3 regions of the Alteromonas sp. 4NH20-0056 genome follow, and region 1 is predicted to be linked to each of the others. Evidence: predicted binding sites of a transcription regulator. Region 1 holds the regulator's gene; each other region holds the start of a gene.
What was found. Region 1 encodes LexA, which represses DNA repair genes until DNA is damaged. Its sites were predicted from a motif close to TACTGTATNNNNATACAGTA; they were not measured.
Positions count from the first base shown of each region.

Region 2: a site for LexA is predicted at 1,200-1,219, ahead of recN (DNA repair protein RecN). Genes of this name have one in related genera too.
Region 3: a site for LexA is predicted at 1,644-1,663, ahead of AC27EZ_RS10030 (YebG family protein). Genes of this name have one in related genera too.

Region 1 is NZ_BAAJLS010000004.1:125,996-129,285, forward strand. It holds gene AC27EZ_RS09180 (hypothetical protein) at 1-452, opposite strand, end outside; gene lexA (transcriptional repressor LexA) at 761-1,387, shown strand; gene coxB (cytochrome c oxidase subunit II) at 2,012-3,124, shown strand; gene ctaD (cytochrome c oxidase subunit I) at 3,134-3,290, shown strand, end outside.
Region 2 is NZ_BAAJLS010000012.1:32,867-36,156, reverse strand. It holds gene nadK (NAD(+) kinase) at 1-140, shown strand, start outside; gene dps (DNA starvation/stationary phase protection protein Dps) at 511-1,020, shown strand; gene recN (DNA repair protein RecN) at 1,257-2,942, shown strand; gene AC27EZ_RS16455 (outer membrane protein assembly factor BamE) at 3,056-3,290, shown strand, end outside.
Region 3 is NZ_BAAJLS010000004.1:317,362-320,651, reverse strand. It holds gene rpsF (30S ribosomal protein S6) at 1-64, opposite strand, end outside; gene AC27EZ_RS10035 (sensor histidine kinase) at 201-1,448, opposite strand; gene AC27EZ_RS10030 (YebG family protein) at 1,709-1,996, shown strand; gene AC27EZ_RS10025 (ABC transporter ATP-binding protein) at 2,128-2,829, shown strand; gene AC27EZ_RS10020 (ABC transporter permease) at 2,823-3,290, shown strand, end outside.

The DNA of each region.
Region 1 (3,290 bases):
GCATCGACATCCAGGTTGAAATCTGATGCACGCGCATCCTTGAACTCTAGTTGATCAAGGCTTAGCCGACCGTAGTATGCCAACATTTCCGAGACAGGGTATTGATAACCAACGCCGATTCGCCAGCGTACAACGTCGTACTCACCAGCAGCAGTGTTGATGTCGTTGCTTACTTCAAGCTCTTGGCCTAAAGATGCATACTCACCAAACAGGTGCATTTGATTACTAAACTGCCATGCACCACCAATGGACACGCCACCATCAGCATCGCTTTCTAAGTTTAGAGGACCATTTCCCGTAACCGCTCCAGATGTTTCCACATCGTTGACAAAGCCACCGGTGACTCCTCCCTCGATGTAGGTGAAGCCGATATCACCAGCTTGCACCATCGGTGTGTTAAATAAGACGCTAAATATAGCTGAACCCAACAATATTGCTGATTTGTTTTTCATTAAAATGTCTCTAGTGTTTTTAAGAGCATATGAAAGTTTTGCTCATTCTCATCATACATATAGATAAGTTCTTGCAAAAAATCTCAGTAATCGTGTTTAAATTTTTTAATCTCTGCACTTAAGCATTTATATCACTCATTTCTTTCGTTTAGTAATAACTGTCAGTTTTAGTCGAATTAAATATTGTTGGAATTTTTTCGTATTAAACTGAAACCTACAAATTCAGTCTTATTCTTCTATCGCGCCTCTTGTCATTTATTGTTAGGTGTATATACTTACAGTTAACTGTATAGACAAACAGGCCTTTTATGCGCCCACTTACTGCCAGACAAACCGAAGTTTTCGAACTGATTAAAGCAACAATGCTAGCGACAGGCATGCCACCCACACGTGCAGAAATTGCTCGCGAATTGGGGTTTCGCTCGGCTAATGCCGCAGAAGAGCATCTTAAAGCGCTGGCTAAAAAAGGGGTCATCGAAATCTTACCGGGTACTTCTCGAGGTATTAAGTTAACGCAGCCGCTTGAAGATGAAACGCCAGAAGATGAGGGCCTACCGCTTATTGGGCGTGTTGCCGCCGGTGAACCTATTCTTGCGCAAGAACATGTCGAATCACATTATAAAGTAGATCCCGCGCTGTTTAAGCCACAGGCCGATTTTCTATTGCGTGTTAATGGTATGAGTATGAAAGACATTGGTATTTTAGATGGCGATTTGCTTGCTGTGCATCGCACCACTGACGTGCATAACGGCCAGGTTGTAGTAGCCCGGATTGATGAAGATGTCACCGTTAAGCGCCTTGAAAAGCGTGGAAGAGAAGTATTGTTACACGCCGAAAACGATGAGTTTTCACCTATTAAGGTTGACCTTGCCACAGAACCTTTTGCAATAGAGGGGATTGCGGTTGGTGTTATTCGTAACGCAGACTGGATGTAGGCTTTTACCACTTACTATAGAAAAGCGACCTTAAGGTCGCTTTTTTGCATGTAAAGCGGGCTAAATAGCAGCCGTTTTCTGCTTTAAAGGCGCAGTTATGCCCTGCTAGTAACCTAGCCTACGTAATAGATTTTCCGTGCCCCGCGAAACATATTTTTATTGTTGTAATTACTCATGTTTTAGCTGCTTCGCAGTGATTTCTTGCACCTTTGTAGTGCGAAACACCTTGAATAATCTACATTACTGCCATTTCAAAACCGCATGTGGCGTCACTACATCACCATGTAAAATGAGCCAGTCGTGATGATACTTGCCACCGATTTCTTATTTCTCCTTCTCTACCTAAACATTAAATCTGATTAAAAAATAAGCGGCTCGATGATCTTTTTGCAGAAAAGACTAGACGGGCGGGTTTTATTGCGCAATTCTTAGTCAGTGATTAACAAAATAATAACAATGACTCTAAATTTGTTTTACAAATTGATGTTGTGGGTCAGGCATTAGGAAACCACATTGGTAGAAATAACACGCAAAAGTTGGGTGTTGTTGGTTCTACCATTACGGAGGTGCTGAGTGAAACAACCAACGATACGCGCGGCAAAATGGCTATCTACTTTACCATTATTGCTATGCTCACCTTTGCTTCATGCCGAAGCAGCCGCAGGTGAAGCGTCATCTTTAAACCTTCGACGGGGTGCCACAGATATAAGTGGGCAGGTGTACGATTTACACATGCTTATGTTCTTCATCTGTGTGGGCATAGCCGTTGTCGTATTTGGCGTTATGTTTGCGTCTATGTACTTACATAGAAAGTCGCGCGGTGCGAAGCCAGCGAATTTCCATGAAAACGTAAAAGTAGAAATTGCTTGGACGGTTGTCCCATTCCTCATTCTTATCTTTATGGCGGTCCCTGCTGCCAATACGCTTATTGCAATGGAAGATACTTCAGAGGCTGATATGACTGTGTTGGTCACAGGGTCTCAATGGAAGTGGCATTATAAATACATGGATAAAGACGTTGAGTTTTATTCATTGCTTGCCACCCAGCGCGAACAAATTGCTAATAAGTTCGAAAAGACCGAAAACTATCTTCTAGAAGTCGACCGTCCGTTAGTGATCCCCACGGGCCAAAAAGTACGATTCTTAATTACCTCTGACGACGTTATCCATTCTTGGTGGGTGCCTGATTTTGCCGTTAAGAAAGACGCTAACCCAGGCTTTATCAACGAAGCATGGGCAAACGTGAACGAACCCGGTGTATATCGAGGGCAATGTGCAGAGTTATGTGGCAAAGACCATGGTTATATGCCGATTGTAGTGATAGCGAAAGAACCTGCTGAGTTTGAAGCGTGGATTGGTGAGCAAGAATCTATTGCACGCCAAGCGAAGGAAGAAGAGCAGCGTCTTCTGTCAATGAATATGAGTATGGACGAGCTGATGACCGAAGGCGAGCGCGTATACAACGCAACATGCGCCGCATGTCATATGCCAAATGGTGAAGGTTTACCTGGTGTATTCCCAGCCCTAAAAGGCAGCAAAATGGCCTTAGAAGACCAACCTGCGCATATTGATATTGTATTGCACGGTAAAGGTGGTACTGCCATGCAGGCCTTTGGCAAAATGTTAAGTTTAAAAGAAATTGCAGCAGTGGTGACGTATGAGCGCAACGCCTGGGGTAATAACACTGGCGATATGGTTCAAGCAAAAGACGTTAATGCCGTCGCAACCGGTAATTAGGAGCGCGTTATGAGCAAAGCGACAGAAATCGTTACGCCGGGCACAGCGGCGCACAGTGATGACCATGAACATCATGATCATATCCCAAAAGGGATAACCCGATGGTTATTTACTACTAACCACAAAGACATAGGCACCCTTTATTTGTGGTTTGCCTTCATCATGT
Region 2 (3,290 bases), on a different contig from region 1:
ATATTGTGCTTCCTGTGCTGCCAGGTGATGAAATACGCATCAATAAGAGCGGCGATAAGTTGCACTTGGTGCACCCGAAAGGCTATGACTACTTCAACGTGCTACGTAAAAAGTTAGGATGGGGCAGTAAACTCTATTAAGTGTGCGTGGTTCGATGGTTCGCTTGACTGCGCACGCTCTCATCTTTAATCGTTTTGATATTCAACGCTGAATCGGTCCCTCTTTAAAAAGGTTACCAAAACTATTTCGTGTGTAGGTTTGTTACTTTCTGATAAAAGTACGAAAATCTTACAACGCCTTGTACTCTTTTCATTCTCCTTCCCTTTCTCTACACATCAAATATTTCCTTAAACTCTCTTACAAAAACGGCTAAGACACTGAAAAGTAGATAAAATAAAAATTCTCTACCATTTCGGTATGACGGTTGCACCTATCACTGTGAGTTCGTTGATATCGTGCAAAAAATAAATTGCAATATCGACAGACAATTAGAGTTTATAAGGAGTAATGATGAGTAACGAGAATATTAAGTTTACTGCACCAGGAATGGATAACGACACAGCCGCTAAAGCGATTAATGTATTGGCGGAACGTTTAACTGCACTTCTTGATTTACAACTTACGCTAAAACATGTTCATTGGAACGTGGTAGGCCCAAATTTTATTGGCGTACACGAAATGCTCGACCCTCAGGTGGACGCTGTTCGTGATATGACAGACACAATCGCAGAGCGCATTGCTACATTAGGTGGTGTACCAAAAGGAACACCGAAAGCGATTGTCGAAACACGCTCGTGGGATGACTACGCGCTGGGCAAGGCGCTAGTAACAGACCATCTAGTGGCGCTAGATGCGGTATACAATGGTGTGAACGGCGATCACAGGAAAGCATTAGAGACGCTGGGTGACATAGACCCAGTATCGGAAGATATGATTACCGGCCAGTTGGCAGACCTAGAGCAATTTCAATGGTTTGTGAGAGCTCACCTAGAATCGAGTTCGGGCGAACTAACTCAATAACATCGTATACTGAGCGCCAAAACGTTACAAACGTTTTGGCGTTTTTTGTTACCCTGCAACCATTTGAATATATTCTCCCTCCTTAAGCCCTACCTTATCCATTTGAATATATTGATATTTTCAAAAATCCTCTTCAAAATACGTTTAATTAAACGACAAATACTTTACCCTAAACAAAATACTGTATATATTTACACTAACTGTATATATATCATGTTAAATGGGTAAGTGTAGTTATGTTAGCGCATCTTTCAATTAGCAACTTTGCTGTAGTAAAACAACTTTCGATTCAGCTAGAGCATGGGTTAACCGCTATTACGGGTGAAACGGGAGCGGGTAAATCTATTGCTATCGACGCGCTTAGTCTTTGTTTAGGCGAACGCGCCGATGCCAACGCCGTACGTAAAGGCGCCCAAAAAGCTGAGATAATCGCTCACTTTTCACTTGAAGGTAACGCGCTTGCAAAGCATTTTCTCGATGAACATGAACTTACTTCGGATGAAGATGACAACAGTTGTTTTATTCGACGTGTAATCTCAAAAGAAGGTCGCTCGAAAGCATTCATCAACGGTATACCTGCATCACTGCAGCAACTCAAAAGTTTAGGCCAGTATGTTCTTGCGATCCATGGACAAAATACACATCTTCAACTTCTTAAAGAAGAATACCAGCGCAATTTGGTAGATAGCTATTCCAACCACAACGGGTTGTTAGAAAACGTAAAGCAATCTTATATGCAGTGGAAAGAAAAGCAGAAACTATTGTCAGATTTGCAAAATCAGGCGCAACAACGTGAAGACCGTTTGCAGCTGCTGACATATCAAGTAAAAGAGTTAGACGAGTTTTCAATTGAAGAAGGCGAATTTGAAGAACTGGAAACGGAACACAAAAGGTTGAGCAATGGACAGAGCTTACTTGAGCAAGCGCAAACAAGTGTATACAACCTTTATGAAAATGATGAAGGCAACGCACTTTCTGTAATTCAGCATAGTATAGAACGATTAGGCGAACTCGAAGCGCACGACGCCACACTTACACCGATAATTGCTATGCTCAATGAAGCCTCTATTCAGGTTGAAGAAGCAGCAAGCGAACTTCGAAGTTATTGTGACGCATTGGAAATCGATCCGTTGCGCCTGCAACAAGTTGAAGCGCGGTATGGAAAAGCGATGGATTTAGCCCGTAAACACAACGTGATGCCCGAGGCCCTTTTTCAGCATCACCAGTCACTGACTGAAGAATTCACCGCACTTGGCGAACAAGAGACGCTTCTTACCACATTGGAAGATGAAGTAAACCAGTGCAAAGACGAGTATCTGACAACAACCCAGATATTGTCTAATAATCGACAGCAATCAGCTATCGCGCTTGCCGCTGATATTGAAAAGCAAATTCGACAGATGAATATGCCGCATGCTCAGGTACAAATTGATGTTGATTACGACCCTTTGAAGAAACCAAGTGCTAACGGACTTGATGTTGTCGCATTTAAGGCATCGACAAACCCAGGACAAGATGCCGATAAATTAGAGAAGGTAGTATCAGGCGGTGAGCTATCTCGTATTGGGTTAGCCATACAGGTTATTGCGAATGACAACAACGCAACACCTACTATGATTTTTGACGAGGTGGATACAGGAATAAGCGGCCCTACAGCATCAATCGTTGGCGGATTACTTCGGAAATTAGGCAAAACGTCGCAAGTCATGTGTGTAACACACTTACCACAAGTTGCTGCACAGGCACATAATCAGCTTTTCGTGACCAAGATTACCGATGGCGAAAGTACAGAAACGCAGATGCTTGCATTAACGAAGCAAGACCGCGTCGACGAACTCGCGCGCCTGCTTGCTGGCGACAAAGTAACCAAGTCTGCGCTTGCAAACGCAAAAGAACTGCTTAAAAGCGCCGTATCGAACTAAAATGAAGTTGATTGGTCATAGTTGTCAAGGTAGCATGCGTTCGCGCGTGCAAGAAAACACCCTAAGTACAAATCGTACTAGGCAACACAAAGCAATACTGGACTGATTTACGCATGAAGTTGCAACACATATTAGTAATACTGAGCATTACCCTTACATCGACCGCCTGTAGTAACTGGATTTATCGTATAGATGTGCCACAAGGAAACTTCTTAGACGAGCGAGACGTTAAGAAGCTTCGTATCGACATGACCAAAGAACAAGTAATTTATGTTCTAGGGAACCCAGTAGTTCAAGACTCGTTTGATGATGACACGTGGTATTACGTTTACGATATGAAGCGCGGAA
Region 3 (3,290 bases), 190 kb from region 1:
TCATACCAGGTACTTGTTCACTCTGATCAGGGTGAACCATAAATACGATTTCGTAATGACGCATTATAGCTCCTTACGGTTGTAGCCTCGACAGTACAGCCAACTGTATGGAGACAAGGAACGGATTTGGATGGCTGTAAGGGCGCGCATTATACGCACACCTTTTGTTTTGCACAAGCATTAATCAACTAGGGGATGTTTTATAGGGAATGCGACGCACTTTCATAAATGTCAGACGTAACCCTCGTTAAAGGAAAACGAAAAGTGAACTCTGTCCCTGTGAAGTCAGAAGACACACTTAGTTTGCCTTGATGGGCCTTTGCAATCTCTGAGGCTATAAACAACCCCAACCCTAAGCCCCCTTTTTTAGCGCTGCTTTCTTTACGCCAAAAAGGTTGGAAAAGACGAGTTTTGGACTCATCAGGAATTGGGGAGCCACTGTTACGAACGCTAAGTATAAAGTCACTCTGATTGGAGATAATCTTAACATAAACTGGATGTGCTTGGTCGCCGTGGACAAGGGCATTTTTCAGTAGGTTAGAAAGTAGCTGACATACGCGCTTTTCATCACATACTAACTGACGTGCAATATCGAAGTGCGTTTTAATTGTGGATTGGGGGTACGTTGCGGCTAGTTCTTCAACTGTAAAGCTCAGTTGTTGCGCAAGGTCAGACGCAACCCCCAATTTTACCGGTAGGCCCTCTCCCATTCGACTGTGAGTGAAGTCCATGGCATCTTCGATAAGGCGAGTCATTCGTTGCACACTATTTTTCATTCGAGAGACCGCTTTAAAAACCGGCACTTGTACCGTACTCGCTATTTGGCTGTCTTTTATTATGTCGTCCAAAAAGCTAATACCAATCTGAATGGAGGACAAGGGCGTCCGAATATCATGACCTAGAATAGCAATATACTGTTCTTGTAAGCGGACGCGGTTTTTAACGTCGGTGAGTTGCACGCGAGAACGTTCAATCTGTTCGTTTAACAAAATTTGATTGGAAATAAGTTCTGCAAAAGCACTAATTTGGCCATGAATGGCCTCAGTGCGTAGTTCCCTAGGTTCTGGATCTAAACCGCAAAGTGTTCCAAAGAATTCACCATTAGCATCATAAATAGGATACGAAAAGTAACTTTCAAAACCGTACATGTTAGGAATAGGGCTATCACTATACTGGTGGTCGGCCGAAGCATGGTTAATGACGATTTCTTTCTCGTTTGCGCGAACTGTGCGACAAAACGTCGTTTCTATATCTAAAGTGTCTCCAGGTAATAAACCAAATTCAGCATTGTCTAACACTGCACACATGGTCCATGCTTGTTCTGTAACTCTCGCAACACAAATAAAACGCAACCCTAGACTACTAGCCAATATTTGCATTATGTGAGGAATGGCCGCGATTGCATCAATTGCTTGAATATCTCGTTGGCTGGTCTCGTTCATTGCCATTTGTCATACATCCTATGATGGTAAAAACACTGTCAACAGCGTCCTTCCCTAATTTTTTAAAACGCTCTCAGCTTCTATCAACTACTGATCTAATGCTGTAACGCAGCGCAACGACTAAGTGTAACTCAACTGGCTAACTTATACTAAAGTATAATACGAGTACGATATTATTTATGGCACAAATATTTTTTAAATTACTGTTTATTTATACAGTTAATTGCTGTACAGTTTTTATGTATTCAATAAACAGGGGACCTACCATGGCCATTACCACACAGTATGTTGTTACGCACAAAGGGGTAGAAAAATTGGTAACTACCGACAAGAAAGAAGCCGATCAATATGACAAAATGCTTGAAGCCGCTGACAATTTGGCGGAATACATTCAGGCAAAAGGTATTGCACTAGATGCAGGGATAGCAGAGGAGCTCACTATTATGCTGTCTAAGAATAAAGAAAAAGTAGCAAAAATCTTCAAAGGTGCGTCTGCAGATAGCGTGTTGGAAGATGAAAGTGCCGAAGTGGTAAAGCTTAAAGCCAACGGATAAGGTTGGCTAGCTTTACACCTAGCGCTGTTATACTCTTTTCACATTGTCGTCATCAAAACCTTGTGTGCGTAATACACACAGCGTTGTTGGTCAGAGCGCTTTTGTTTTGGCTACATTAACAGGATGCATATGTGAGCCGCGCTACCTTATCGTCTACATCAGCAATAGAAATAAGTAATCTCAATTTTACTTACCCATCATCATCATCAGTCTTATCCGTACCGAAATGGTCGATTAACAAAGGTGAACACGTATTTTTGTCTGGGCCATCTGGAAGCGGAAAAAGTACACTGTTGAACTTGCTGTGCGGAACGCTTACACCTACATCAGGCAATATCCAATTACTAGGTCGCCCGTTTTCGTCATTATCAGGTAGTAAACGAGATAAGTTTAGGGCTAGGCACATTGGCGTCGTTTTTCAGCAATTTAATTTAATTCCCTATTTAACGGTGTATCAAAACATTGAAGCCGCTGTGTACTTTGCGTCTGGCAACGGCCAGCAGCAAGTAACGCAAACACGCCTTTCTTTTTTGCTAAGCGCGCTACAATTGCCTGAAGATATAGCGACTCAGCGCGCAGACGCACTCAGCGTAGGACAACAACAACGAGTAGCCATTGCGCGAGCACTTATTAATGAACCTGAAATTTTAATCGTCGACGAGCCTACGTCCGCGCTTGATACCGCTTCTCGCGATAAATTTATGCAGCTACTTAAAGAAGTATCGGTACACAGCACGCTGTTGTTTGTTAGCCACGACCCATCTCTTAAGCACTATTTTGATATTCATACCACAATGGATGCAATACGCCTTGGGGAACAAGCACCATGTTAACCACCATCGCACTAGGCAGTTTAAAACAGCGAAAAAGTTCGGTTTTACTTACGCTTTTATCTATTGTCATAAGCGTAAGTTTGTTGCTCACGGTTGAAACTGTCCGTCATCAAGTGAAATCAAGTTTCGCGTCAACCGTTTCAGGCGTTGACATTATCGTTGGTGCACCAAGTGGTGAAATTAATCTACTCTTGTCTTCCGTTTTTAGAATTGGCTCGCCAACCAAAGCCATTGCATATTCCAACATCGAAATGCTAACCGAGCACCGAGCGGTTGAATGGGTCATTCCTCTATCACTGGGCGATACACATAACGGGTTTCGTGTTGTAGGTACTAGCAACGCTTACTTCAAGCACTTTATGTATGGAAATAAAACATCATTGGTCATTGCGCGAGGCAAAAACTTTATCAGCCCGTCCTCTGCAGTTTTAGGGGCAGATGTCGCCGCCGCCTTGAATTAC